DNA from 4 places in the Streptomyces sp. NPDC002671 genome. Region 3 is predicted to be linked to each of the others. Evidence: riboswitches for the same ligand, from Rfam matches in the RefSeq annotation. Region 3 holds a riboswitch; each other region holds the start of a gene.
What was found. A riboswitch is a leader RNA that binds a small molecule or an ion and turns the genes downstream of it on or off. The one in region 3 is predicted to bind cyclic di-AMP.
Positions count from the first base shown of each region.

Region 1: it holds a riboswitch for cyclic di-AMP, as region 3 does, so the genes downstream of both, ACWD35_RS04895 (M23 family metallopeptidase) here and ACWD35_RS21575 (transglycosylase SLT domain-containing protein) in region 3, are expected to answer to the same signal.
Region 2: it holds a riboswitch for cyclic di-AMP, as region 3 does, so the genes downstream of both, ACWD35_RS02205 (M23 family metallopeptidase) here and ACWD35_RS21575 (transglycosylase SLT domain-containing protein) in region 3, are expected to answer to the same signal.
Region 4: it holds a riboswitch for cyclic di-AMP, as region 3 does, so the genes downstream of both, ACWD35_RS19820 (NlpC/P60 family protein) here and ACWD35_RS21575 (transglycosylase SLT domain-containing protein) in region 3, are expected to answer to the same signal.

Region 1 covers NZ_JBSFVU010000003.1:17,300-24,428, forward strand. Annotated here, with positions in the region: gene lhgO (L-2-hydroxyglutarate oxidase) at 1-798, shown strand, start outside; gene trmB (tRNA (guanosine(46)-N7)-methyltransferase TrmB) at 822-1,664, shown strand; gene ACWD35_RS04885 (PrsW family intramembrane metalloprotease) at 1,700-2,983, shown strand; gene ACWD35_RS04890 (aldo/keto reductase) at 3,043-3,987, opposite strand; gene ACWD35_RS04895 (M23 family metallopeptidase) at 4,123-5,166, opposite strand; cyclic di-AMP (ydaO/yuaA leader) riboswitch at 5,176-5,340, opposite strand; tRNA gene ACWD35_RS04900 (tRNA-Met) at 5,646-5,719, opposite strand; gene ACWD35_RS04905 (dihydrofolate reductase family protein) at 5,767-6,903, opposite strand; gene ACWD35_RS04910 (MarR family winged helix-turn-helix transcriptional regulator) at 6,991-7,129, shown strand, end outside.
Region 2 covers NZ_JBSFVU010000001.1:513,232-520,360, reverse strand. Annotated here, with positions in the region: gene ACWD35_RS02210 (M16 family metallopeptidase) at 1-1,232, shown strand, start outside; cyclic di-AMP (ydaO/yuaA leader) riboswitch at 1,468-1,630, shown strand; gene ACWD35_RS02205 (M23 family metallopeptidase) at 1,644-2,396, shown strand; gene ACWD35_RS02200 (GntR family transcriptional regulator) at 2,587-3,282, shown strand; gene ACWD35_RS02195 (HPr family phosphocarrier protein) at 3,458-3,739, opposite strand; gene ACWD35_RS02190 (bifunctional acetate--CoA ligase family protein/GNAT family N-acetyltransferase) at 3,919-6,762, shown strand; gene ACWD35_RS02185 (DUF5998 family protein) at 6,870-7,129, shown strand, end outside.
Region 3 covers NZ_JBSFVU010000013.1:125,122-132,250, reverse strand. Annotated here, with positions in the region: gene ACWD35_RS21595 (ABC transporter permease) at 1-186, opposite strand, end outside; gene ACWD35_RS21590 (ABC transporter ATP-binding protein) at 173-1,147, opposite strand; gene ACWD35_RS21585 (LolA family protein) at 1,235-2,446, opposite strand; gene ACWD35_RS21580 (polyprenyl synthetase family protein) at 2,671-3,681, opposite strand; cyclic di-AMP (ydaO/yuaA leader) riboswitch at 4,319-4,499, shown strand; gene ACWD35_RS21575 (transglycosylase SLT domain-containing protein) at 4,504-4,992, shown strand; gene ACWD35_RS21570 (HAD family hydrolase) at 5,005-5,817, opposite strand; gene fahA (fumarylacetoacetase) at 6,172-7,129, shown strand, end outside.
Region 4 covers NZ_JBSFVU010000011.1:281,204-288,332, forward strand. Annotated here, with positions in the region: gene ACWD35_RS19805 (esterase/lipase family protein) at 39-917, shown strand; gene ACWD35_RS19810 (M23 family metallopeptidase) at 1,179-2,756, shown strand; gene pcrA (DNA helicase PcrA) at 2,828-5,320, opposite strand; cyclic di-AMP (ydaO/yuaA leader) riboswitch at 5,607-5,761, shown strand; gene ACWD35_RS19820 (NlpC/P60 family protein) at 5,770-6,984, shown strand.

The DNA.
Region 1 (7,129 bases), on a different contig from region 3:
CGCGGACTCGCGGCCATACACGTCGGTACGACCGGCGTGTGCGACTTCGTGGGCGTGGCCCGGCAGCTCGCGCAGGCCTCCGGGGCCGAGATCCGCTACGGGGCACGGGTCGTCCGCGTGGACCGGCGGCCGGAGCGGGGCGTGGCCGTGCTCACCTCGGCCGGGGACGTCGTCCGGGCGCGCGTGCTGGTGAACTGCGCCGGGCTGTACTGCGACGAGGTGGCCCGGCTGACCGGGGACGAGCCCGGGGTGCGGATCGTGCCGTTCCGCGGGGAGTACTACGAGCTGGCGCGGCCGGAGCTGGTGCGCGGGCTGGTGTATCCGGTGCCGGATCCGGCGTTCCCGTTCCTCGGGGTGCATCTGACCAGAGGGATCGACGGCGGCGTGCACATCGGGCCCAACGCGGTGCCGGCGCTGGCCCGCGAGGGGTACGGCTGGGGGGTCGTACGGCCCCGGGAGCTGGCCGGGACGGTGGCCTGGCCGGGGTCCTGGGTGATAGCCCGGCGGCACTGGCGGTACGGCGCGGGGGAGCTGCGCCGCTCGGTGTCGAAGGGGGCGTTCCTGGAGGCGGTGCGCAGATTGCTGCCCGCGGCGGAAGCCTCGGACCTGGTGCCGGCCCCTGCCGGGGTGCGGGCGCAGGCGGTGCTGCGGGACGGGACGCTGGTCGACGACTTTCTCATCCGCGAGGGGAACAGGGCCGTGCATGTCCTCAATGCACCGTCTCCTGCGGCTACCGCGAGCTTGCCCATCGGCAGGGAGGTCGGGCGACGCGCACTGGGCATGCTCGGCTCGCTGTAGTGCGCCGTAAAATCGGTCCTACTGTGTCTGACTCCCTGAGCACCCCCGAAGCCCCCCAGCCCGCTGCCGACGCGCCCCGGGCGCATGTCCCCGGTGTGTCCGTCCGGCACAGCAGGGCCAAGGGTGAGCCGCGGTTCCCGGACGGGCCCCAGGCCGATCCCGCCGGGTCGCACTTCGAGCGGCGGATCCGGAGCTTCCAGCCGCGCCGGAGCCGGGTGACGGCCGGGCAGGCCGACGCCCTGCAGCGGCTGTGGCCCAAGTGGGGGCTGGACATCGACGGACAGCAGACCATCGACCCCGTCCAGCTGTTCGGGAACACCCACCCCGTCGTCCTGGAGATCGGGTTCGGCATGGGCGAGGCCACCGCGCAGATGGCCGCCGCGGACCCCGGCACCAACATCCTCGCCGTGGACGTGCACACCCCGGGGCAGGGAAACCTCCTCAACCTCGCCGACCAGAACGCGCTGTCCAACATCCGGGTCGCCAACGGCGACGCGATCATCCTGCTCAGGGAGATGCTGCGGCCCGACTCGCTGGACGGGCTGCGCGTCTACTTCCCGGACCCCTGGCCCAAGAAGCGGCACCACAAGCGGCGGCTCATCCAGCCCGAGTTCCTTTCCCTCGCCGCGACCCGGCTCAAGCCCGGGGCGATCGTGCACTGCGCGACCGACTGGGAGCCGTACGCCGAGCAGATGCTCGAAGTGCTCACCGCGCATCCCGACTTCGAGAACACCCAGGCAGACGGCGGTTTCGCGCCACGCCCCGAGTTCCGGCCGCTGACCCGTTTCGAGGGGCAGGGACTGGACAAGGGACATCTGGTGAACGACCTGCTCTTCCGGCGCGTACCGCACCGGGAACAGCAGTGACAAGCTAAGAGGAGTCCCTCGTTAGGGTCGATGCCGTGGCCACCAGTCCTCCGTACCCGACGTACCCACCGCGGCACCCGCACTGGTGGCAGCGCACCTGGGTGCGGTACGGCGCGCTGGTCACCCTGCTCGCGCTGTCCGGTCTGGTCATCCTCGCGCTGGTGCGCCGGCAGACGGGCACGGACGGGTTCCTCGTCGGGCTCGGTCTGGCCGTGCTGCCGGTGCCGTGGCTGATCGCCGCCTTCCGCTGGCTGGACCGGGTGGAGCCGGGCCCCTGGCGGAACCTGCTGTTCGCGTTCGCCTGGGGCGCGTGTGCGGCGGCGCTCATCGCCATCGTCGCCAACAGTTTCGCGACGAAGTGGATAGCCACCGCCACCGCGGATCCGGCGAGCGCCGACACCCTCGGCGCGACCGTGATAGCGCCGATCGTCGAGGAGTCCGCGAAGGCCACCGCCGTGCTGCTGGTCTTCCTCTTCCGCAGACGGGACTTCACCGGGATCGTGGACGGGGTGGTGATAGCCGGGATCACCGCCACCGGGTTCGCGTTCACCGAGAACATCCTCTACCTCGGCACGGCCTTCGGGACCGACCAGCTCACCGGCGACCGCGGCATCGCCTCCGTCACCGCCGCCACCTTCTTCGTGCGCATCGTGATGTCCCCGTTCGCGCACCCCCTGTTCACCGTGCTCACCGGCATCGGCTTCGGCATCGCCGCGCTGTCCGCCGAGCGGCAGCGCGTCCGGCGGGTGCTGGTCCCGCTCTGCGGTCTGCTGCTCGCGATGGGCGTGCACGCCTTCTGGAACGGCTCCTCGACCTTCGGCGAGTACGGGTTCTTCGCCGTCTACGGCGTGTTCATGCTGCCCGCGTTCGGGCTGCTGACCTGGCTCGCGATCTGGACGCGGCAACGGGAGCTGCGGACCGTGCGGGAGGAGCTGCCCGCGTATGTGTACGCCGGGTGGCTGGGGCCGGCGGAGCCGTTCGCCCTCGGGTCGATGCGGGCGCGGCGGCTGGCCCGCAACCACGCCCGGCAGTACTTCGGGGGGCGGCCGGCGGCACGCGCGGTCGCGGAGTACGAGGCCTGCGCCACCTCGCTCGCGTTCCTGCGGCACCGCGGGCGCAACGGCAAGGCCGGGGCCGACTTCGCCGTACGGGAGCGGGAGCTGCTGGCGGAGCTGTGGAAGCGGAGGGAGGTTTCCTGGCCGGCGCTGGAGTACGCGGCCAGGGCCTCCGTTCCGGTGCCGGTGCACTGGGCGCCGTACGGGTATCCGGCCGGGTACCCGGCGGTGCCGTATCCCGCGTACAACCCGTACCGGACGTAGGCACCGCCGGATCACGCAGCCGCGGCGGAAAGACCGGGCGGAAAGACCGGAAGGAAGCCTCAGGCGGAGGCCTCCGTCAGCTGCTTCAGTTCCGTGTCCGTCAGCTTCAGATCCGCCACGCCCAGAAGCGCCGGCAGCTGCTCCACCGTCCGCGCCGAGGCGATCGGTGCCGTGATGGTCGGCTGGGCCGCCAGCCAGGCGAGGGCGACCGTGGCCACGGGGGCGTCGTGGGCGGCGGCGATCTCGTCCAGGGCGGTGAGCACCCGGCGCCCGCGCTCGGACTTCAGGTGCTGCGCGGCCGAGCCGGCGCGGGGGCTGCCGACCGTCGTGCCGGGGCGGTACTTGCCGGTGAGGAAGCCCGCGGCCAGCGAGAAGTACGACACGGCCCCGAGGCCCTCGCGGGCGGCGAGGTCGCGCAGCGGGCCCTCGTAGGTGTCGCGGGAGACCAGGTTGTAGTGGGGCTGGAGGGCGACGTAGCGGGCGAGGCCCTCGCGGTCGGAGAAGTCGAGGGAGGCCTGGAGGCGCTCGGGGGTGATGTTGGAGGCCGCGATGTGCCGGACCTTGCCGGCCTTCACCAGCTCGTCCAGGGCGCCGATGATCTCCTCGACCGGGACCTCGGGCTTGTCGAAGTGGGTGTAGTAGAGGTCGATGTAGTCCGTGCCGAGGCGGCGCAGGGAGGCGTCGGCGGCGGCCTTGATATTGGCCGCGGACAGGCCCGGGTACTCCGGGTGCTGGCTGACCTTGGTCGCGATGACGACGTCGGAGCGGTTGCCGCGGGCCTTCACCCACTTGCCGATGACGGTCTCGGACTCACCGCCCTTGTTGCCCTCGGCCCAGGCCGAATAGGAGTCGGCGGTGTCCACGAAGTTGCCGCCGGCCGCCGTGTAGGCGTCGAGTACGGCGAAGGACGTCTCCTCGTCGGAGGTCCAGCCGAAGACGTTGCCGCCGAGGGCGAGGGGGAAGACCTGGAGATCGGAGGAACCGAGTGTGCGCAGAGAAGCCATACCCTGTTTCAACACCCGTACCAGTGATCACATTCCGCGCAGCAGGACAGCAGAGCGCGGGCGCCGGAAGGAATCCGGCAGCCCTGACGTCGGGGGGATGCCGCCAGGACCGCCGGGGACCGGGGTCAGGCCGGGTCAGGGGTTGAGGCCCTTGTCGCGGAGCCAGGTCATCGGGTCGATGCCGGTCGGCTGGCCGCCGGGGTGGACCTCCAGGTGGAGGTGCGGGCCGGTGACGTTGCCGGTGGCGCCGATACGGCCGATCACGTCGCCGGTGTTGACCTTCTGGCCGACGCTGACGTTGATCGAGGACTGGTGGCAGAACCACAGCTCGGTGCCGTCGTCCAGGGTCAGCACGGTCCGGTAGCCGTAGGCACCGGCCCAGCCCGCCTGCGTGACGGTGCCGCTGTGGACGGCCTTGATGAGCGTGCCCGTGGGGGCGGCGAAGTCCAGGCCCGTGTGGTAGCCGGAGGACCACATCGCACCGGGCTGCCCGAAGGTGCCGGTGATGGTGTACGAGACGACCGGCAGGCTGAACTGCTTGGCCAGCTTGGCCAGGCGCTCCGCCTCGGCCTTCTTCTTCGCGATGGCCTCGGCCTGCTCCTTGGCGGCGGCGGCCTTGGCGACGGCGGCCTTCTCGGCCTTCGCAGCCGCAGCGGCGCTCTGCTGCTCGGCGGCGGCGACCGCGGCGGCGGTGGCCTTGCTGTCGGCCTGGCCCTGCTGCTGGTCGGCCTGCGCCATGATCCGGTTGCGCAGGGCCTCGCCCGCGTCCGTGTTCTGCGCGTCCTCGGAGGTCATGCCGACCCTGCTGAGCGTGTCCGCGGAGGCCGCCTTGGGCGCGTCCGCGGAACCGTCGTCAAGCAGGGAGTCGACGGAGGAAGGCAGGTCGGGCAGGTCGGGCATCGAGATGGCGACCGGGGGCTTGCCGGAGTTGGCACTGGCGATGCCACCCGCGCCGACCGCGGCCAGGACGCCGACGCCGAGGACCGTGGAACTGCGCGCGAGCCCGCCGCGCTGCTTGGCGACGCGGTGCCGGCCGCGGACCGGGCGGACGGAGTCCTCGGTGGGGTTCCACTCCTCCCAGGGGCCCTCCTCGGCCGGGAAGGAACCGTAGCCAAAGGCTTCGGTCTCGCGCTGAGCCGGTATGAACGGGGCTTCTTGGGCAGGCCGGTTGGACGCCACGCGGGCGTACTCCTTTCCTTCCTCCGCCTACCGGGTTAGCTGACGGGTTCGGAGCAGGAAGGTCTCCTACGCGTGGCACTGTCGTGTACTCAGCGAGTTCACGACGGCGTCCGCGCGATTCACCCCAAGGTGGTGGTTCCCCGGTTCCCTCACGGGATTCGGCGCATGAGCACGGAGCCGCCTCTTGTGACGGCTGGGACGACCGCGCTGCGTTATCGAACGTTAATAGACCCGGCTGTCAGATTCCAAGCCGTTCGGCTTGATCATTAACGCTTTCCGAGGTGGAGATACACGCCATTACCGGCGCAAACCGGGCGACTTGGTCGAGGTTCAGGAGTCACAGCGTTTTTGATGGTGACTCAGATGTTATGCAGAGGGCGGTCGCCCGATCACCCTGAGTAGTGCGCCCCGCAGGCCGTTGAACACTGCAAACACTCAGGGCCGGAACCCATGTCTGGATTCCGGCCCTGAGCCTTCAGTAGCGGGGACAGGATTTGAACCTGCGACCTCTGGGTTATGAGCCCAGCGAGCTACCGAGCTGCTCCACCCCGCGGCGATGTCTCTACTGTACGCCATACGCGGGGCAGAAAGCACATCGGTTTATTCACCGGTCAGTAGGTGGCGGTTCGGCGCCATGGCACGCTCCTCGTATTCGGGCAGTACGACGACCTCGACGCCCTGGGCCGACAGCAGTCCGCTCCCGTCCGCCGCCGCCACGAACGTGTCCGGCTCGCGCCAGGCCGTGACCACCCGCCGTACCCCCGCCGCCAGGATCAGCCGCGCGCAGGGAGCCGGCCGTGAGGCGCGGCGGGCGCAGGGCTCCAGGCTGCTGTAGACCGTGGCGGCGGGCAGCCTCGGGTCGGCCGGGTCGATCTTCGCCAGGGCCGCCTCCTCGGCGTGGACGACCGGATCGCCGCCCTCCCGCGAGTGGCCGCGCGCCAGCTCGGTCCCGTCCTCGGCCACCACGACCGCGCCCACGCTGAACGCCGTCTCCGAGGGCGGGCACAGCGCCGCCAGCTCGCAGGCGATCCGCATCCAGTGCCGGTCGGCGGCCGTGACCGACTGCCCGGTTCCGGGTGCGGTGGGCTCGTAATGCATCAGTACGACGTCCTCGATCCTGCGGGTTTCGGTGAGGCGGAGGCGACCGGCCTGGTACGCGCCCGGGCCGAACAGCCGGGGCGCCTTCGGGTCCCCGACGAGCAGCGGGGCGAGGACCAGCTGGAGCTCGTCGGCGAGGCCCTGCTGGAGAAGCTGGGTGTGGACGGTGCCGCCGCCCTCGACCATCAGGCGCCGTACGCCGCGCACGTCGTGCAGGTGCTCCAGCAGGGCACGCCAGTCGAGGTCGGGGCCGAGGGCGACGACGTCGGCGGCGATACCGAGGCCGCGGGCCCGCTCGGCGCCCTTGTCGGTGGTGCAGACGAGCTTCTCGCCGCCGGTGTGCCAGAACCTGGCGTCCGGGTCGAGGTCGCCGGAGGCGGTGACCGTCACCTTCAGCGGATACTCCGGCCGGCCCGCGGCGACGCGGGCCGCGCGGCGCTCCGGGGAGTTGACCAGGAGCCGTGGGTTGTCCGCGCGGATGGTGCCGGCGCCGACCAGGATGGCGTCGGCCGAGGCCCGTATCTCGTCGACCCGGTCGAAGTCGGCCGGGCTGGACAGCAGGAGTCGCTCGGGGCCGGTGTCGTCCAGGTAGCCGTCGAGGGAGACGGCGGCGGACAGCAGCACGTACGGCAGGGGCATCGGCGTCCTCTTTCCGGAAGCGGACTTGCTGAGGCTGACGACTGGGCTCGCCTTGGTTCAAGTTTGAAACAAACTTACACTGGCGGCATGACGACCCGCTGGCTCACCCCCGAAGAGCAGCGCGCCTGGCGCGCCTACATGGCCGCCTCCCGGCTCCTGGAGGACACGATCGACCGGCAGCTCCAGCAGGACGCCGCCATGCCCCATCTGTTCTACTCCGTGCTCG
Region 2 (7,129 bases), on a different contig from region 3:
TGCTGGACGCGCCCCTGGACGCCGAGCCGGCCGGCCTGGACGGCGTCGCCACGATCATGGCGCGGGCCTTCTCCGAGGGCACCGACAAGCACTCCGCCGAGGAGTTCGCCGCCGAGCTGGAGCGGGCCGGCGCCACGCTGGACGCGCACGCCGACCACCCCGGCGTCCGGCTCAGCCTGGAGGTCCCGGCCTCCCGCCTGGCCAAGGGCCTCGGCCTGCTCGCCGACGCCCTGCGCGCGCCCGCCTTCGCCGAGAGCGAGGTCGAGCGGCTGGTCCGCAACCGCCTGGACGAGATCCCGCACGAGCTGGCCAGCCCCGCCCGCCGGGCCGCCAAGGAACTCTCCAAGGAGCTGTTCCCGGCCACCTCGCGCATGTCCCGACCGCGCCAGGGCACCGAGGAGACGGTCGAGAAGATCGACGCGGCGGCCGTCCACGCCTACTACGACCGCCATGTGCGCCCCGTCACGGCCACCGTGGTCGTGGTCGGCGACCTCACCGGCACGGACCTGGACGAGCTGCTCGGCGACACCCTGGGCGCCTGGACGGGCACCCCGGGCAGCCCGCGGCCCGTGCCGCCGGTCAGCGCCGACGACACCGGGCGCGTGGTCATCGTGGACCGGCCCGGTGCCGTGCAGACGCAGCTGCTCATCGGCCGGATCGGCCCCGACCGGCACGACCGCGTGTGGCCCGCCCAGGTGCTCGGCACCTACTGCCTCGGCGGCACCCTCACCTCCCGCCTGGACCGCGTCCTGCGCGAGGAGAAGGGCTACACCTACGGCGTGCGCTCCTTCGGGCAGGTGCTGCGCTCCGCCCCGGACGGCACGGGCGCCTCGATGCTCGCCATCAGCGGCTCCGTGGACACCCCGAACACCGGCCCCGCGCTCGAGGACCTGTGGACGGTGCTGCGCACGCTCGCGGCGGAGGGCCTGACCGACGCCGAGCGGGACGTCGCCGTGCAGAACCTCGTCGGGGTCGCGCCGCTGAAGTACGAGACCGCGGCGGCCGTCGCGGGCACCCTGGCCGACCAGGTCGAGCAGCACCTGCCCGACGACTTCCAGGCCGCGCTCTACCGGCAGCTCGCCGCCACCGGCACCGTGGAGGCCACGGCGGCGGTCGTGAACGCCTTCCCGGTGGACCGTCTGGTGACGGTCCTCGTCGGTGACGCGGCCCAGATCAAGGAACCGGTCGAGGCGCTCGGCATCGGCGAAGTCACGGTCGTGGCGGCCGAGTAGAGCCCGGGCGCACGCACGCGGGAATGGGGCCCCGGCGACTTACGGGTCGTCAGGGCCCCACGCCTGTTCACCGGCTGCTCCCCAGCCGCTCCCCAGATGTCCGAATTGGGGCGGAGGTTGCCTGTCTGGCCTGTGGGATGCGCTACAAAAGCCCGGATCCGTTTGGGCGGGGAAAGCCACCCCCCGTAGCGTCGTGCGGGCTGTCCGTCAGGCAGTGCGCCGCACCCGCGGCACCGGACAGCCATCGCCGAGTCCCCATACGGCGCGAGCCAGGGGAGCCGGGGACCCACACGTCCCCTGGGGTGAATCGGACTCCCGCGCGTGCGCGAGGGAGTCCGTAGGAGACCTTCCTCCTCCGAACCCGTCAGCTAACCCGGTAGGCGAGCAGGGAAGGAAAGGACCAGCCACTTCATGGCGTTCATGTGCGCCACCGGGAAGCACCGCAAGCCCGGCCGGGTCAAGCGCACCACCGCTCAGGCGGCCGGCGTCGCGGCCCTGACCACCGGCGTCATCGGCACCCTCGCGGCCACCCCGTCGCTCGCCGCCGAGAACTCCGTCGAGCAGACCGGCCTCACCCCGGTCATCACCGTGAGCGACGAGATCGCCGAGCAGATCGACGCGCAGGCCACCGCGCAGCAGCAGGCCGCCGAGCGGAAGGCGGCCGAGCAGGCCGCGGCCAAGGCCGCCGCCGAGCGGGCGAAGGAGGAGCGCGAGGCCAAGGCGCGCGCCGCCCGCGCGGCCGAGCGCAAGCGCCTGAACGCCTTCGTGCTGCCGATCGCGAACTCCTACGTCTCCACGGGCTACCACGCCAGCAGCTCCCTGTGGTCCTCCGGCTCCCACACCGGCATCGACTTCCACGCGGCCAGCGGCACCCCCGTGCACGCGGTCGGCCTCGGCACCGTCGTCTCCACCGGCTGGGGCGGCGCGTACGGCAACCAGATCGTGATCCGGATGGCCGACGGCATGTACACCCAGTACGGCCATCTGTCGTCCATCGGCGTCGGCGTGGGCCAGCAGGTCGTCCCGGGCCAGCAGATAGGCCTGTCCGGCGCGACCGGCAACGTCACCGGCCCACACCTCCACTTCGAGGCCCGCACGACCCCGGAGTACGGCTCGGACGTCGACCCCGTCGCCTACCTCCGCCAGCACGGCCTGAACGTCTGACGCACTCATCGCGAAGCCCCGGCTCACCGAGCCGGGGCTTTCGTCGTTTTTCGCGGCGTCCGAGGTGCCCGCTGACCAAAAAATATCCATGGATTCCGGGCCGCCGTCGGAAATTCCCGCTCATTGCAATAGAGTCACGGAACATGCGTCCATCGTCGACGTTTCACGGGGATTAAGACGGAGGTCGGTCATGCGTATTCCGGCGCACTCGGTGTGCACGGCGATCCGGGACGACATCGTGGCCGGTGTCTACGAGCGCGGCAGCCGCCTCACCGAGGAAGTTCTGGCCCGCCGCTACGGCGTCTCGCGCGTCCCCGTCCGCGAGGCCCTGCGCACCCTGGAGGCCGAGGGCTTCGTGGTGACCCGCCGACACGCGGGCGCGTGTGTCGCCGAGCCGACCGAGCGGGAGGCCGCCGACCTGCTGGAGATGCGCATGCTCCTGGAGCCGCTCGGCGCCTCACGGGCCGCCCAGCGGCGCACGGAGGCCCATCTGAAGGTGCTGCGCGGCCTGGTGCGGCTGGGCCAGGAGCGGGCCAGGCAGGGCGGCAGCGAGGAACTGCGCTCGCTGGACGGCTGGTTCCACGAGACGCTCGCCCAGGCCGCGGGCAGCCACTCGCTGACCTCGACGCTCACCCAGCTGCGGCACAAGATCGCCTGGATGTACGCGGTTCGGGCTCCGGTCGGCCCGGTGGAGTCCTGGGCCGAGCATGGCGTCATCGTGGACGCGGTGGCGCGCGGCGACAGCGAGCGCGCGCGGGCGGTCACGGCCCTGCACACCGAGCGCGCGGTGGGCGCGCACCGGCTGCGGTTCGCCTCCGGCGGGGACCGCGCGGAGCGTGTGAGGGACTCGCAACATGCCGTAAACACAGCGAGCCCGCGGCATTAACACGGGCGCCGTATACAAAGAGGGGATATTCGGCGGGACGTGCATTTCCGCTGCCCTTTTTCGGCGTGCCGTGAATTCAGGCAGGTGCGTAAATCCGCGTGCGAATCCGTCCGGCCGGCCGCGAAAACGCGGAAGCCGCGCCCCCGGTTCCGGGGGCGCGGCTTCCTGGTGCGACTCAGACGGTCTCGGGCAGCTCCTCAAGGCCCTCGGCGACCAGCTTGGCCAGCCGGTCCAGGGCGGCGTCCGCGCCCTCGGCGCCGGAGGCGAGGACGATCTCCTCGCCGCCCTGGGCGCCCAGGCTGAGGACCGCCAGCATGGAGGCCGCGTTGACGGGGTTGCCGTCGGCCTTGGCGATCGTCACCGGGACGCCTGCGGCCGTGGCGGCTCGGACGAAGATGGAGGCGGGGCGGGCGTGGAGGCCCTCGGCCCAGCCGACGTTGACGCGGCGCTCAGCCATGTGATGCTGCCCTTCAGGTTCTCAGGGTTGTCTAGACCAGTTTCCCACATCGTGAAGCAAGTCCGGAGGGGACCTTCGTCACCCCCCGGCCGTGTCGCCGGACCGCGGCCTCGATCCGGCTTCCGTCCTCCACAGACTGCCTCGCGCCGTTGTCGTGGGCGAGCCGTACGCTGGGGCCCATGCAGACCCCGGCGGACCGGCAGGACCGGCACGAGTACCCCGCCCACTGGGAGGCGGACGTGGTGCTGCGCGACGGCGGCACCGCACGCGTGCGGCCCATCACCGTCGATGACGCCGACCGCCTGGTCAGCTTCTACGAGGGGGTCTCGGACGAGTCGAAGTACTACCGCTTCTTCGCGCCGTACCCCCGGCTCTCCGCCAAGGACGTCCACCGCTTCACGCACCACGACTTCGTGGACCGGGTGGGGCTCGCGGCCACCGTCGGCGGCGAGTTCATCGCCACTGTGCGCTACGACCGCATCGGCCCCGACGGAATGCCCGCCTCCGCACCGGCCGACGAGGCCGAGGTCGCCTTCCTCGTGCAGGACGCCCACCAGGGCCGCGGGGTCGCCTCCGCCCTCCTGGAGCACATCGCCGCCGTGGCGCGCGAGCGCGGGATCCGTCGCTTCGCCGCCGAGGTGCTGCCCGCCAACACCAAGATGATCAAGGTGTTCACGGACGCCGGGTACACCCAGAAGCGCAGCTTCGAGGACGGCGTCGTACGCCTGGAGTTCGACCTGGAACCCACCGACCGCTCCCTCGCCGTGCAGCGCGCGCGTGAGCAGCGCGCCGAGGCCCGTTCGGTACGACGGCTGCTGGCACCCGGCTCCGTGGCCGTCGTCGGGGTCGGCCGCGCGCCCGGTGGGGTCGGCCGCAGCGTCCTGGCCAACCTCCGGGACGCCGGCTACGCGGGCCGGCTGTACGCCGTGAACAAGGCCTTCCCCGAGGACGTCGAGGACGTCGACGGGGTGCCCGCGCACCGGTCGGTGCGGGAGATCGAGGGGCACGTCGACCTCGCGGTCGTCGCCGTCCCGGCCGAGTACGTCCCCGCAGTGGTCGCCGAGTGCGGCGAACACGGCGTCCAGGGACTCGTCGTCCTCTCCGCCGGCTACGCGGAGAGCGGGCCCGAGGGACGAGAGCGGCAGCGTGCGCTCGTGCAGCAGGTGCGCGCGTACGGCATGCGGATCATCGGCCCGAACGCCTTCGGGGTCATCAACACCGCCCCGGACGTCCTGCTGAACGCCTCGCTCGCCCCCGAGTTGCCCCGCCCGGGGCGCATCGGTCTGTTCGCGCAGTCCGGCGCCATCGGCATCGCCCTGCTGTCGCGGCTGCACCGGCGCGGGGGAGGGGTCACGGGGGTCACCGGCGTGTCCACGTTCGTGTCCGCCGGCAACCGCGCGGACGTCTCCGGCAACGACGTCCTCCAGTACTGGTACGACGACCCCGAGACCGACGTCGTCCTCATGTACCTGGAGTCCATCGGAAACCCGCGCAAGTTCACCCGCCTCGCCCGGCGGACCGCGGCGGCGAAGCCGCTGGTCGTGGTGCAGGGGGTCGGCTCGGCCCCCCAGGGGCACGCGGTCCGGGCCACCCGGCTGCCCCATGCGACCGTCTCCGCGCTGCTCCGGCAGGCCGGGGTGATCCGGGTGGACACGATCACCGAGCTGGTCGACGCGGGCCTGCTGCTCGCCCGCCAGCCCCTGCCCGCGGGGCCGCGCGTGGCGATCGTCGGGAACTCGGAGTCGCTGGGCGTGCTGACGTACGACCGGTGCCTCGCGGAGGGGTTGCGGCCGTCACTGCCGCTGGACCTGACGACGGGGGCGCGGGCGGAGGACTTCCATCGGGCGCTGGCCGCTGCGCTGGCGGACGACACGTGTGATGCCGTTGTGGTCACCGCGATCCCCGCCATCGGGGAGGGGTCGGCGGGGGATGCGGAGTTGGCTGAAGCGTTGCGGTCGGCTGCGTCGGCCGTTCCTGGTAAGCCGGTGCTGGTGGTGCACGTGGAGCTCGGGGGGCTGGCTGAGGCGTTGTCGGCTGCGACCAGTACCGCACCTCGGGCCGTCGAGAAGGCACCCGGCGCTGCGGGCGATGCCCACCCGTTCCCCCCTGCGGAACGACTGCCCACCGCGGTGCCTTCAGAAGGCCCGGCTCCCGAGGACAGCCGTCTCATCCCCGCCTACCCCGCCGCCGAACGCGCCGTCCGGGCTCTCGCCGAAGCTGTCAAGTACGGACAGTGGCGGCGGGAGGCTGCCGATCCCGGGAAGGTGCCGGAGTACGACGACATCGACGAGAAGGGGGCCGCCGAGCTGATCGGTGAGCTGCTCGCGCGCGGGGAGGGGCTCACCATCCCGGCCGCGGAGACCTGCGAGCTGCTCGCCAAGTACGGCATCCACGTCCGCCGCGCGCTCCCCGCCCCCACCGCCGGCGCCGCCGCCGAGACCGCCCGCTCCCTCGGCTACCCGGTGGCCCTCAAGGCCACCGCCCCGCACCTCAGACACCGCGCCGACCTGGGCGGCGTACGGCTCGACCTGGCCGACGAGGGGCAACTGCGCCGTGCGTACGCGGAGTTGACGGAGCTGTTCGGCGGCCGGGAGGACCTGCGCCCGGTGGTGCAGGGAATGGCACCCCGGGGTGTCGACACGGTCGTACGGGCGGTGATCGACCCGGCAGCCGGGGCCGTGCTGTCCTTCGGGCTGGCCGGAGCTGCCTCACAGCTGCTCGGGGACATGGCGCACCGGCTGATCCCGGTCACCGACCGGGAGGCGACCTCGCTGGTGCGGTCGATCCGGACGGCACCGCTGCTCTTCGGCTGGCGCGGCTCCACGCCCGTCGACACCCCCGCCCTGGAAGAGCTGCTGCTGCGCGTGTCCCGGCTGGTCGACGACCACCCGGAGGTCGTCGCGGTCACCCTGGAGCCGGTCGTCGTGGCCGCACACGGCGTGAGCGTCCTCGGCGCCACCGTCCGCCTCGCGCCCCCGCCGGCCCGCGACGACCTCGGCCCGCGCACCCTGCCGGCGTACTGAGCGGCGAAGGGGGCAGGCGCTGGTCGTCCCGAGGCACCCGCGCGCGGGCGTGCGGGTCGCAGCGGGTACCCGCGACTGGCCCGGACCCCCCTTGCCCACGGATTAGGATGGACGCCATGGCCAAGACCAGTACGACGACCCAGGGGCTGCGCACGGCGATCGAGCGCAGCGGCTACTACCCGGCCCTCGTGTCCGAGGCGGTGGAGGCCGCTGTGGGCGGCGAGCCGATCCGGTCGTACCTGGTTCACCAGGAGACCACGTTCGACCAGAACGAGGTGCGTCGGCACGTGACCGTGCTGGTCCTCACCGAGAACCGCTTCATCGTGAGCCACACCGACGAGCAGGCTGCCGACAGCACCTCCCCGGC
Region 3 (7,129 bases):
CTCGACCTTGACCGAGATCCCGACCAGCACCGGCACCGCGGCCAGCACGCCGAGCAGCGCGAGGGTGCGCCAGCGCCGGAGGGTGGTGACCAGTTCGCTGCGCAGCAGCCCGAAGGTCCACAGCGGACTCGGCCGCGCGGCAACGGCCGCAGCCGGTGCCGCCTGGAGTGTCTCAGCCCGCGACATCGAAGCCCTCCCCCGTCAGTGCCACGAACGCGTCCTCCAGCGAGGCCCGTTCGAGTGTGAAACCCCGGACGCGGACGCCCGCGGTGACCAGCGCGGCGTTCACCTCGGCGAGGTCCCGTCCGGGCGGCTCGGCGGTCACCCGGTCGCCGTCGGCGACGACGTCCCCGACGCCCTGCTCCTTCAGCACGCGTGCCGCCTCGGCCGCGTCCGGCGTCGTCACCACGAGCCGGCCGCGCGCCCCGGCGGCCAGATCGGCCACCGCGCCCTGGGTGATCAGCCGGCCCTGTGCCATGACCGCCGCGTGCGTGCACACCTGCTCGATCTCGTCGAGAAGGTGGGAGGAGAGGAAGACGGTCGTGCCGTCGGCAGCCAACTCCCGTATCAGGGCCCGGATTTCACGCATGCCCTGCGGGTCGAGGCCATTGGTCGGCTCGTCCAGGACGAGCAGTCTGCGCGGCTGGAGCAGCGCGGCGGCCAGCCCCAGGCGCTGCTTCATGCCGAGCGAGTACGCCTTCGCCTTCTTGCCCGCGGCGGCGCCGAGTCCGACCCGGTCCAGCGCGGCGGAGACCCGGGCGCGCCGGGTGCGCGGGTCGGCGGTCGGGTCGGCGGCGTCGTAGCGCAGCAGGTTGTCCCGGCCGGAGAGGAAGCCGTACAGGGCGGGGCCCTCGATGAGCGCGCCGACCTGCGGGAGGACGGCGCGCGCCGAGCGCGGCATGGCTTGGCCCAGGACGCGGGCGGAGCCCGAGGTCGGCTCGATCAGCCCCATCAGCATGCGGATGGTGGTGGTCTTTCCGGAGCCGTTCGGGCCGAGGAAGCCGAAGACGCTGCCCGCCGGGACGGTCAGGTCGAGACCGTCGACGGCGAGCTGTCCACCGCGGTAGCGCTTGGTGAGGCCGCGCGTGGCGATGACGCTCGCCGCCGCGTCCCCGGGCCCCCGCTGCGTGGCGGACGGTGCGTCCATCGGCTCCCTCGTCTCGTCGTGCTCCAGTCGTACTCCAGGGGGACCCGTGAGGCCCCCCTGCCCCGATTCATCGCCCCTGATTCGGGGTTACTTCCCCTCGTTCGCCGCCTTCACCAGCGCGTCCTTGGTGACCGTGCCGGCGTACGCCTTGCCGTTGTCCGTGATCAGGGCGTTGACCAGGCGGGTGTGGAAGACGGTGCCCTTGCCGAACTTCCCGGACACCTTGTCGCCGAGCGAGCCGAGGAAGCCGCCGAACGCACCGCCCTTGTTGCCGCTGGGCAGGCCGCCCTTGGCGCCGGTGTCGAAGACGGCTATGGAGTTCCAGCCCTTGCCGAGGACCTTGTGGCCCCCCATGCCCGCCATGCCCTTGCCGAAGTCCTCGCCGGGCCTCGGCGCGTGCTGCCGTGCCCTGGACTCCTTCTTCTCCTCGGTGACCTTCGCGCCCTTGGGCGGGGTGAAGTCGAAGGTGCGGGCGGCCGGTTCGGCGAAGGAGACCTGGGTGAAGCCGACGTCGAGGACGGCCGCGCCGCCGCTCGCCGGGGTCAGCGTGAACTTCAGCGGCTGACCCGTCTTCGCGTCCACGGCGATACTGATCGCGCCGACCGTGCTGCCGGACTGCCTGGGCTTGATCAGCAGCTTGTAGGCGTCGCGGCCGGCGACCTGGGCGGTGCCGTCGACGGTGACGGACGTGGTGTCGTCCACCGACTTCAGGGCCTGGTCGGCGAAGTCCTTGGGCGTGGCCGGGGGCTCGGCCCGGTGCTCCTTGGCCGAGTCCGCCGAGGTGCCGTGGTAGACCTCGTTGCTCTTGCTGTCGTAGCCCCACACGTCCTTGCCGTTGTGGATGAGGCTGTACTCGGCGCCGCTCTCCAGCAGAGACAGCTTCTGCCGGTCGGGGCCGTCGAGGGCCACGCGCAGGGTGTGCGTGCCGGAGACCAGCTCGGTGAGCTTCGCCTTCGGGTCCGCGGTCGAGCCGGCGCCGTTGCCGCCCCGGGCCGCGCCGGACATCAGGCTGTTCTCCAGGCCACCGAAGTTCGGCAGGCCGAGGTCGGTGTCGATCTTCACCGTGCCGGACAGTTGCTGCACGTCCGACTTGGCTATCTTCTCGATGAGCTGCTGTGCGGTGATCTTCGGCAGGTCGGGGTCTCCGGAGGCGGCGAGCGCCGGGACGAGCCCGATCGTGGCCGCCGCCACCCCCACCACCGCGACCGGGACGACGTACCGGGCGGCCTTGCGGCGTCCGGTACGCAGGTCCCCGTCCTGCGCGACGTCCGTTGCGTCGTCGGATTCGTACGGTGCCATGTGTGCCTTACCTCCGTCGTCGGCGGCGGCTGTCCTCACGCTGGTCCACCTGAGCCGCCATTCTCACCCGAATCGGTGAGGAGTGGTGATTTCCGTGGTTCCCATCTGACCAAATCGGCCGTGAGGAAGCGTCAGACCTCGGAGCCAACTCCGTGTACGCCTGCGGTATGACACGAAAGGGCGGCAGCTCCACCCGACCCGTAGGGGTCGTCCCGAAGCCGGGCTCAGCCGGCCCGGAACACCACCGCGTCGCACAGTTCCGTCAGCGCCGCCTTGGCGTCGCCCTCGGGCAGCGGGGCCAGCGCGGCGCGCGCCTCTTCGGCGTAGCGGACGGCGTCCCGGCGGGCCTGCTCCAGCGCGGGGTGTGCGCGCAGCGCGGCAAGCACCTCGGCGTGCCGGGCGCCGTCGCTGAGGTCGGAGTCCAGCAGCTCGCACAGCGCGAGGTCCTCGGGCAGCCCCAGCTTGGCCGCCCGCTCGCGCAGCCGGAGCACGGGCAGGGTCGGGATGCCCTCGCGCAGGTCGGTGCCGGGGGTCTTGCCGGACTCGTGCGAGTCGGAGGCGATGTCCAGGACGTCGTCCGAGAGCTGGAAGGCGACACCGAGCCGCTCGCCGTACTGGGTGAGGACGTCGACGACCGTCTCGTCGGCGCCGGACATCATCGCTCCGAACCGGCACGAAACCGCCACCAGCGCGCCCGTCTTGCCGCTGAGCACGTCCAGGTAGTGGTCGACCGGGTTACGGCCGTCCGAGGGACCCGCGGTCTCCAGGATCTGACCGGTGACCAGCCGTTCGAAGGCGAGGGCCTGCACCCGGACCGCCTCGGGGCCGAGGTCGGCGAGGATCTGGGAGGCGCGGGCGAAGAGGAAGTCGCCGGTGAGGACCGCGACGGAGTTGCCCCAGCGGGTGTTGACGCTGTCCACGCCGCGTCGCACGGCGGCCTCGTCCATGACGTCGTCGTGGTACAGCGTGGCGAGGTGGGTCAGCTCCACCACGACGGCGGACGGCACCACGTTCGGCGCGTACGGGTCACCGAAGCGCGCCGCGAGCATCACGAGCAGCGGCCGGAAACGCTTCCCGCCGGCCCGGACGAGGTGCTGCGCGGCCTCGGTGATGAACGGGACCTCGCTCTTGGTGGCTTCGAGCAAACCTTCCTCGACAGCCGCCAATCCGGCCTGGACATCGGCTTCGAGAGCCTGGTCCCGCACGCTCAGCCCGAACGGCCCGACGACGGTCACGAGGGGTCTCCTGTCTGCTGTGTCTCTGTTGGCGATTGCACGGTTTGTCGATAGGTCGCCGCTATCACTTCAAGTCAGCGTATCCGGTCCGCTTTCGATCACCGATAGCGCCCACCGCTCGAGACACTCATGCACATCCGTACGTCCTACCCCCACGACTCCCACCGGCGGACGGTACGAGGGGGTACGCGCACGTATGGCGGACCCTGACGGACGCGCCGGTCCCCGCGCCGCGTCGGCGAGTCGTGGCGAGAGCCGCGGCCGGCCGCTGAACCCTCCGAAATCACCTGTGACGCGGACCACTTTCCTGCCTCCAACGGGTGAAGCGAATCCCCCGAAACCCCCGAATCGCCCGAATCCCCTTAATACCTCATGCCCGATTTGCCATATTTCGCTCATTCGTGAGTTGGGTCACTCACACCCATTGGAACGCCCTGCCGGGAATAGCTGCCCCCACCCCTTCCCACCCCTTGTCGTAAAGGTGAGTTGAGCGTTGGCAACTGCAAAGGATCAAGTGCCACATTCGGAACAGATCAAGGTCAATTGGGTTGATCTACGAATCTGGTACTTGTTCCGGACATGTGCTCTCGCATACGTTCCGGGCCATCAGGCGGACGCCGAATCCTGCCGCCGCCTGAAAGACCCATCGACGAACTCATTTCGTACGGCAGGAGCGGGGGACCCAGGTAAGCCGCCGGCCCGGTCGACACATGTCGCACCGGAACGGCTAGGGGTGAAGTCGTGCCGTCTCGACGGCCCGGCCGGGCACTCCCCAGCCCGAACCCGACAGCTCACCTCGCAGGCGCCGGAGAGGACTTCCCCATGTCTGCTGCCGCTCAGCCCCGCCGCACCCGGAACAACCGCCTCGTCCGCGCGCTCGTCGCCGCCGGCACCGGCGCCGCCGTACTCGCGATCCCGCTCATCGGCGCCACGAGCGCCTCGGCCGCCGGCAGGACGACGACGACCGCCGCCACCACCCTCGCGGGGTACCCGAACAACCTTGACGGCTGGATCCGCGAGTCCCTCGCGATCATGGCTCAGAAGGGCATCCCGGGCAGCTACAACGGCATCTACCGCAACATCATCCGGGAGTCCTCGGGCAACCCCAACGCCATCAACCTCTGGGACTCCAACGCGGCCAAGGGCATCCCGTCCAAGGGCCTGCTCCAGGTCATCGACCCGACGTTCAACGCGTACCACGTGATCGGAACGTCGTTCAACATCTACGACCCGGTCGCGAACATCACCGCCGCCTGCAACTACGCCGCCGCGCGCTACGGTTCGATCGACAACGTCTTCAGCGCGTACTGACATACCCCCCGGTCAGTCGGTCGGGAACAGTCTTTCGAGGACGACGGCGATGCCGTCGTCCTCGTTCGACTTGGTGAGCTCGTCGGCGACCGCCTTGAGTTCGGGGTGCGCGTTGGCCATGGCGACGCCGCGGCCGGCCCAGGCGAACATCGGGATGTCGTTGGGCATGTCACCGAAGGCGAGGGCCTGTTCGGCGCCGATGCCCAGCAGGTCGGCGGCGAGCGCGAGCCCGGTCGCCTTGGTCACCCCGCCGGGCTGGAGTTCCACGGTGCCCGGCCCCGACATGGTGACCGTCGCCAGCGAGCCCACGACCGAGCGCGCGAGCGCCGCCAGCGCGTCGTCGGACAGGTCGGGATGGCGCAGCAGCACCTTGCTGATGGGCTCCGCCCACAGGTCGTCGCGGCGGCCGACCCGCACCGCGGGCAGGGTCGGATGGGGCATCCGGTACCCGGGCTCGATGAGCGTGAGCCCGTCCACGCCATCCTGGTCGACGGCCGCGTGGACCTGCCCGACCTCGGCCTCGATCTTGCCGAGCGCGGTCTCGGCCAGCTCCCGGTCGAGCCGCACCGACCACACCAGGCGGTCGGCTCCGGCGTCGTAGACCTGCGCGCCCTGCCCGCACACCGCGAGCCCCGTATATCCGAGGTCGTCCAGCAGGGGCCGCACCCTGGGGGCCGGGCGGCCCGTCACCACCAGGTGCCGGGCGCCGGCCCGCGCCACCCGCGCGAGCGCGGCGCGCGACCGATCGGAGACGGTGTCGTCGCCGCGCAGCAGCGTCCCGTCCAGGTCGGTGGCGATCAGTGAATACGCGGGGGAGGCGGCCATGATCAGAGAATACGGACCTCGCGCCCCGCCCGACTCCCCCTGTCACCCTGTGCACTTATGTACTTCCCAGCGCCAAGTGGGGCCATTCGCTTGCCTGATGGCCTCCTTCGTACGAGTGGAGCGGCCGAGCCGTGGGCCGCCCGCGGACCGGATCCATCCCGTCCGCCCCCAAAGGGAGCCAAGCGGGGATTGCCACCCCCGACAAGACTTATTCGGACATCCAGAACTCTTCAGTCATCACCCGCACAACCCTTCAGGCACTGCCCAAGACACCTGCCTCCGCCGTAACGTGTGGCGCGACCACATGGAACGCATCGCCGCGCAAGGCGCCGGATGAGAGTGAGGCAGTACCCCATGCCCCCCTTCGACGTCCCCGAGGGTGACCCCTTCGGTCCGCACAACCTTCCCTATGGCGTCTTCTCGCCCTCCGGCAGCACGGAGCGGAGGGTCGGCGTCCGGCTCGGGGACCACGTCCTCGACGCGGGCGCCGCGGCCACCGCCCTCGGCTCGCCGCACCAGGCGCTGCTCGCGAAGCCCACCCTCAACCCACTGCTGGCCGCCGGCCGCACGGCCTGGTCCGAGGTGCGGCGCGCGCTGACCGCCTGGGTGACGGAGCCCGCGCACCGCGAGACGGTCGAACCGCTGTTCCACCCGCTGTCCGAGGTCACCCTGCACCTGCCGTTCGAGGTGGCGGACTACGTCGACTTCTACGCCTCGGAGAACCACGCGCGGAACGTCGGCCAGATCTTCCGCCCGGACGCCGCGGACTCCCTCACCCCCAACTGGAAGCACCTGCCGATCGGTTACCACGGCCGCTCCGGCACGGTCGTCGTCTCCGGCACGGATGTCGTACGGCCCTCCGGGCAGCGCAAGGCGCCGGCCGACCCCGCCCCCGTCTTCGGCCCGTCGGTCCGGCTGGACATCGAGGCCGAGGTCGGCTTCGTCGTGGGCACGCCGTCCGAGCTGGGCACGCCGGTCGCGCTGGGCGACTTCAGGAAGCACGTCTTCGGGCTGTGCCTGCTGAACGACTGGTCCGCGCGCGACATCCAGGCCTGGGAGTACGTGCCCCTCGGCCCCTTCCTCGGCAAGTCCTTCGCCACCTCGGTGTCCGCGTGGATCACCCCGCTGGCGGCGCTGGAGCACGCGCGCGTGGCGCCGCCGGAGCGCACGCACCCGCTGCTGCCCTACCTGGACGACACGGCCGAGGGCGGGCAGCCGGACGGCTACGACCTGCGGATCTCCGTGGCGATCAACGGCCATGTGGTCGCCGAGCCGCCGTTCTCCACCATGTACTGGACCGCCGCCCAGCAGC
Region 4 (7,129 bases), on a different contig from region 3:
AGCGCGGCGTCCTCCTGCGTGCCGACAGGAGGTCGGCCATGAAGGTCACCGGGGTACTGCCACTCTTCCTCCCGCTCTGCCGGCGCCTGTGCCCCGGCGGACCGACCGAACTGACCAGGCTGACCGGACTCCCCGGACTCTCCGTGGCGCTGCTCAAGGCGACCGTCCTGGAGGCCGCGATCCTCGCCGGCCACCTCGTGCTGTATCCGACCGGCCTCACCCCGGAGCGCCGCTCCGCCGCACACCCCGCCCAGGGCGACACCGCGCGGCTGCCGGTCCGGCCGGGCCCGCCGGTCGTGCTGCTGCACGGGTTCATCGACAACCGCTCGGTCTTCGTACTGCTGCGCCGCGGCCTCACCCAGCACGGCGGACGCAGAGTGGAGTCGCTCAACTACTCACCGCTCACCTGTGACATCCGCACCGCGGCCGAGCTGCTCGGCCGGCATGTCGAGGAGATCTGCGAGCGCACGGGCAGCGACCGGGTCGACATCGTGGGGCACAGCCTCGGCGGGCTGATCGCCCGGTACTACGCACAGTGCCTCGGCGGGGATCTCCGGGTGCGCACGCTGGTCACCCTGGGCACCCCGCACGCCGGGACGCGGGTGGCCCCGCTGGCCGACGCCCATCCGATCGTGCGCCAGATGCGGCCCGGCTCGGCGGTGATCGAGGAGCTGGCGCGGCCCGCGCCCGGCTGCCGTACGCGGTTCGTCAGCTTCTGGAGCGACCTCGACTCCCTGATGGATCCGCTGGAGTCGGCCCGCCTCGACCACCCCGACCTCGACGTGCGAAACGTCCGGGTGACCGGGATCGGGCATCTCGCACTCCCCGTGCACCCCGCCGTCGCGGCCGGAATACGTGAGGCCCTCGACGCGGCACACCCGCAGGACCGGCTCGCCGGCGGACTCACCGTGGCCTGACCGCGGCCTGGGGCCACCTGAGGTCACCCGGGATCGCCGCACAAGCGACGCACAGATGAAGAATCGGCGACGGACCGTCACTCCTCACCGAACATTCATCGAACACAAGGCCAAACTCAGGTCCAGCCTCCCCCGAAACACGGCCGAATGCCCGTTTCCGGCCAACGCGAAACCAGCTGAAGATTGTCGGGCCCAGGTACCGGCGGGTACAGTCGCCGCACTGCTCTGGCAGCCCCTGTCGTCGAGGCGAAAGAGAAGTTGGTGAACGACCGTCACCCGTCGGGGACCATGACACCCCCGGCCTCGGACGCCTCCTCCGCGACCTACGCGCCCTACGGAGCGCAGGGAGTCCACTACGGCGACCTCACCACGTACGGCGGCTACGACGCCACTGGTTTTGCCGCCGGTTCCGGACCCGCCCCGGCCTACGACGCGGATCCGCTCTTCGGCAGCCTCCCGGGCGACGCGCACGCGACCGGCGCGTACGACACCACGCAGTGGCAGACCGGCGCCGGGCAGAACCTGCACTACGACCCGTACGCGGCCCAGCACCACGCGGCCTACGACTCCGGCGTCTACGACAGCACCGCCTGGGCGGTCCCGGCGCAGGCCACGGGGAACAACATCAGCGGCTGGGGGTCCCCCCTCTGGGGGAGGGACGCGAGCGCCTGGCTCCAGCCCGGTGTGTCCGAGCAGCCTGCCGGCGCCGACCCCACCCAGCAGTGGCAGTGGGGCACCCAGACCTTCGACACGGGCGCGTACGACGCCACCCAGTGGAACGCCGACGGCCACGCCGTGGCCGCTCACCACGAGCAGCCTGCCGAACCGTTCGACGCGCAGTCCACCACCGTGTCCGAGCAGGCGCCGTACGACGACACGGCGTACGAGGAAACCGACTTCCAGGACTCGGACTTCCAGGACCCGTACTACCAGGACTCCGGCTTCGAGGACTCGGGCTTCGAGGACTCGGGCTTCGAGGACGACCCCGCCGAAGACGACGAGCTGTCCTCGACCGGTGAACTGCCCGCCGTAACCGGCCTGCTGGAGGACCAGGAGGAGACCGGCCCGGCCCCGGCGCCCCGCGGCAGCTCGCGTGGCGCGGGGCGGTCCCGGCGCCGTACGCCCGCCAAGCGCTCCGCGCTGCTGACCGTCGCGGTCCCCTCGGTCTGTGTCATGGGGGTCGCCGGGATCGCCGCCGCGACCGTCGGCGGCCTGACCGACGGCGGCAAGGACACCACCGCCTCCGCCTCGGACGCGCACGCGGTGCAGCCGTCGGTCGCCAACAACAAGCTGGACACCCAGCTCAGGGGCCTCTCCGCCGGCGCCGACGACTTCGCCGACCGGGCGAGCCGTACGCAGGAGCGCATCGACCTCAAGACGCAGCAGGAGCTGGAGAAGAAGAAGGCGGCGGCCGAGGCCGCGCTCAAGGAGCGGCTGCGCCCCAAGTTCGTGCTGCCGGTCCTGCAGCGCGGGCTCAGCGCCTACTTCGGCCAGGCCGGCGTCAACTGGATGTCGGTGCACACGGGCATCGACTTCCCGGTGTCGTACGGCACCACGGTGATGGCCGCGACCGACGGTGTCGTCTCCACCAAGTGGAACAGCGCCTACGGCAACATGTTGATCCTGACGGCGAAGGACGGCACGGAGACCTGGTACTGCCACCTGTCCAGCTACCGCGTGGCCCCCGGTACGAGCGTCCAGGCCGGCCAGCCGATCGCCTACTCGGGCAACTCGGGCAACTCCACCGGCCCGCACCTGCACTTCGAGGTACGGCCGGCGGGCGGGGCGGCCATAGACCCTCTGCCGTGGCTGCGCAGCCACGGCCTGGACCCGACCTGAGCCCGGCCTGAAGACCGTTACGAGTGAGCCCCGCCGATATCCGGCGGGGCTCACTCGTCCACGGCTTCTTCCTACAGCTTCTCGACCGGCGCGTACCGCAGCAGCAACCGCTTCGGCTTGTCGTCGCCGAAGTCGATCGTCGCCTCCGCGTTCTTCGGGTCCGTGCCCTTGACCGCGACCACCGTGCCGAGGCCGAACTGGTCGTGGGTCACGCGGTCGCCGACGGCCAGCCCCACCACCGGCTTCTCCGTGGCGCGCCGCGTGGCGAAGCCGGACGCGCCCGCCGCCGACGAGCGGGAGCGGGACGAGGAGAGCGAGGCCGCGATGCCCGACGCGGGCCCGGAGGACACCGGTGCGGTGGCTCCCGTCCGCTTCCACTCCATGTGGGCGGGCGGGATCTCCTCCAGGAAGCGGGAGGGCGGGTTGTACGAGGGCTGGCCCCAGGCGCTGCGCATGGCCGAGCGGGTCAGGTACAGCCGCTCCCGCGCGCGCGTGATGCCGACGTACGCCAGGCGCCGCTCCTCCTCCAGCTCCTTGGTCTGGCCGAGGGCGCGCATGTGCGGGAAGACGCCGTCCTCCATGCCGGTCAGGAACACGACCGGGAACTCGAGGCCCTTGGCGGTGTGCAGGGTCATCAGGGTGATGACGCCGTCGCCGTCCTCTTCGTCCGGGATCTGGTCGGAGTCGGCGACCAGGGCGACCTTCTCCAGGAAGTCGGCCAGCGTACCCTGCTCGCCTTCCTCGCGCTCCTGCTCGAACTCCAGGGCCACGGAGGCGAGTTCCTGGAGGTTCTCGATGCGGGTCTCGTCCTGCGGGTCCGTGGAGGTCTGCAACTCGGCCATGTAGCCGGTGCGTTCGAACACCGCCTCCACAACGGTCGCCGGTCCGGCGCCGGACTCCACGATCGTACGGAGGTCCTCCATCAGCGTGTTGAACCGCTTGACCGCGTTGGTGGAGCGCGCGGCCATACCGTACGCCTCGTCCACCCGCTTCAGGGCCTGCGGGAAGCTGATCTTCTCGCGCTGAGCGAGGGCGTCGACCATCGCCTCGGCGCGCTCGCCGATGCCCCGCTTGGGCACGTTGAGGATGCGGCGCAGCGGCACCGAGTCCTCGGGGTTGGCGAGGACGCGCAGGTAGGCCAGGACGTCCCGGACCTCCTTGCGCTCGTAGAAGCGGACGCCGCCGACGACCTTGTAGGGCAGGCCGACGCGGATGAAGACCTCTTCGAAGACACGGGACTGGGCGTTCGTGCGGTAGAAGACGGCGACGTCCCCGGCCTTCGCCTCGCCCGCGTCCGTGAGGCGGTCTATCTCGTCGGAGACGAACTGGGCCTCGTCGTGCTCGGTGTCGGCGACGTAGCCGGTGATGCGCGCGCCCTGGCCGGCGTTGGTCCACAGGTTCTTCGGGCGGCGGGACTCGTTGCGCTCGATGACCGCGTTGGCGGCGGACAGGATGGTCTGCGTGGAGCGGTAGTTCTGCTCCAGCAGGATCGTCGTCGCGTTCGGGTAGTCCTCCTCGAACTGGAGGATGTTGCGGATGGTCGCGCCCCGGAAGGCGTAGATCGACTGGTCCGCGTCACCCACGACGCACAGTTCGGCGGGCGGCAGCTCGTGCTCGCGCGGGGGGACGTCGGCGTCTTCGGAGGCGCGGTCGCCCGTACCGACCAGCTCGCGCACGAGCGCGTACTGGGCGTGGTTGGTGTCCTGGTACTCGTCCACCAGGACGTGCCGGAAGCGGCGGCGGTAGTGCTCGGCGACGTCGGGGAAGGCGCGCAGCAGGTTGACCGTCGTCATGATCAGGTCGTCGAAGTCGAGCGCGTTCGCCTCGCGCAGCCGCGACTGGTACAGGGCGTAGGCCTGGGCGAGGGTCTTCTCGAAGCCGTCGGCGGCCTGGGCGGCGAAGTCCTCCTCGTCGATCAGCTCGTTCTTCAGGTTGCTGATCTTGGCGCTGAAGGACTTGGGCGGGAAGCGCTTGGGGTCGAGGTCCAGGTCACGGCAGACCAGGGCCATCAGGCGCTTGCTGTCGGCGGCGTCGTAGATCGAGAACGAGGACGTGAAGCCGAGCCTCTTCGACTCGCGGCGCAGGATACGCACGCACGCGCTGTGGAAGGTCATGACCCACATCGCGTTCGCGCGCGGGCCGACGAGCCGCTCGACGCGCTCCTTCATCTCGCCCGCGGCCTTGTTGGTGAAGGTGATCGCGAGGATCTGGCCCGGGTGCACGTCCCGCTCGGCGAGCAGGTGGGCGATGCGGTGGGTGAGCACGCGGGTCTTGCCGGAGCCGGCGCCGGCGACGATGAGCAGCGGGGAGCCGGCGTGCACGACCGCGGCGCGCTGGTTCTCGTTCAGCCCCTCCAGCAGGGCCGCTGCGTCGATCGCGGGGCGCGGGGCGCCGTCGCGGTAGTACGTGTCCCGGTCCGGCGGCACGTCGAACTTCCCGCCGAACAGATCGTCCGGAAGCGACTCCGGAGCGTGATCGTCCTCGGGCGGCGGCGGGGGCTCCTCCTCGCGCCCGCGAGGGGGCTGGAGGTCCGCCAGGAAGCTGTCGTCAAAGAGGCTGCTCATCGCTCTCCGAGTCTAGGGCGCCGGACTGACAACCGTGGGCCGCCCCGAGAACCCGGCCCCCCGCGGGAGGCTCCCCTCCCGGCACCTGCCGACCCCTTCCGCCCCTCACGCTGCGGAAGCGCCCGATGACCCAGCCGTGATTTCCCGCACCCTCACCCCCGAGGTCACGAAAATGTATCGGACATACTACGCACCAACCTTCACAGGGGTACCACGAGTTGGCTAGCGTGCGTGCGGGCCGTACGACCCCTACCGGCGAACCTCGCCGGGCCGCGCGGCCCCCGCCGAGTCCGGCGCGCCCTCGCGGCGACCGGAGCCGGGGACCCACCGACCTCTGGGGTGAATCGGCCGCCTCCCACCGGGAGGGGGCCGTAGGGCAACCCTTCCGAACGCACCGCCCGAACCCGACAGCTAACCCGGTAGGCGGCGCATGGAAGGAGTCGCCTCCCTTGGCGTCGCACCGCAAGCCGCGCCCCGTCGGGCCCCGTACAGCAGGCCTCCGCGCCCCCGTCCTCGCCACCGCCGCACTGACCTCCGTGGCCGTCCTCTCCCAGACGGCGAACGCCTCCCCCGCCGCCGACAAGGGGAAGCCGAGCGTGGAGGAGGTGCAGAAGAAGGTCGACGATCTCTACCGGCAGGCCGAGTCGGCGACCGAGAAGTACGACGCGGCCAAGGAGCGCGCCGGCAAGGAGCGCGTGCGCGCCGACAGCCTCCGTGACGATGTCGCGAAGCGCACGGAACGCCTCAACACGGCCCGCGAGGAACTGGGCACCATAGCCGCCGCCCAGTACCGCACCGGCACCACCGTGCCGGACACGGCCACCTTCCTGCTCGCGAGCAATCCGCAGGACTACTTCGACCAGAGCCAGCTGATGCACCGGCTGACCTCGCGTCAGAAGAGCGCGGTCGACGACTTCGTCACGGAACAGACGGCGACCATGAAGAAGCGCCGGGAGGCCGCGACGAGCCTCCAGACGCTGACCAAGACGCAGGACGACCTGCAGACGGCGAAGGCCACCGTCCAGAAGAAGCTCGCCACCGCGCGTGAGCTGCTGTCCAAGCTGACGGCCGAGGAGAAGGCGCGCCTGGCGGCGATCGAGAAGCAGAAGGCGGAGGAGGCGGCCCGCAAGGCGGCCGAGCTGGCGAAGCAGCAGGCGGCGCGCCAGCGGGCGGCACAGCAGAGCACCCCGTCGCCCTCGTCTTCGCCGTCCCCGTCGTCCTCGGGCTCGTCGGGCTCCTCGGACACCTCGGGCTCGTCCGGCGGATCCACCTCTTCCGGCGGTTCGACCACCTCCGGCTCCTACGACACCAAGGCCGCGGAGGCGATCGCCTTCGCCCGCGCCCAGATCGGCAAGCCGTACGTGTGGGGCGCCACGGGCCCCGGCTCCTACGACTGCTCCGGCCTCACCCAGGCCTCCTGGCGGGCCGCCGGCGTCAGCCTCCCGCGCACCACCTGGGACCAGGTCAAGGTGGGCACCACGGTCTCCCTCGCCGACGCCCGCCCCGGCGACCTGATCTTCTTCTACGACGACATCAGCCACGTCGGCCTCTACATAGGCAACGGCATGATGATCCACGCCCCCAAGCCGGGCGCGTACGTCCGCGAGGAGTCGGTCTACTACGGCGGCACGTCCATCATCCACAGCGTGGTGCGACCGGCGTAGGAGCGTGACCGGCACAGGAGCGTGGCACGACCGGCTCAGGGCGGGGCGTACGCCCGCGCGCCCCGCCCTGAACAGCCGCGTCCCTCTCTAGGCCCTGTCGTCAAATTCCCGTCGTCCGCCCGGAGGGCGGGCCGCGCGGCGTCTG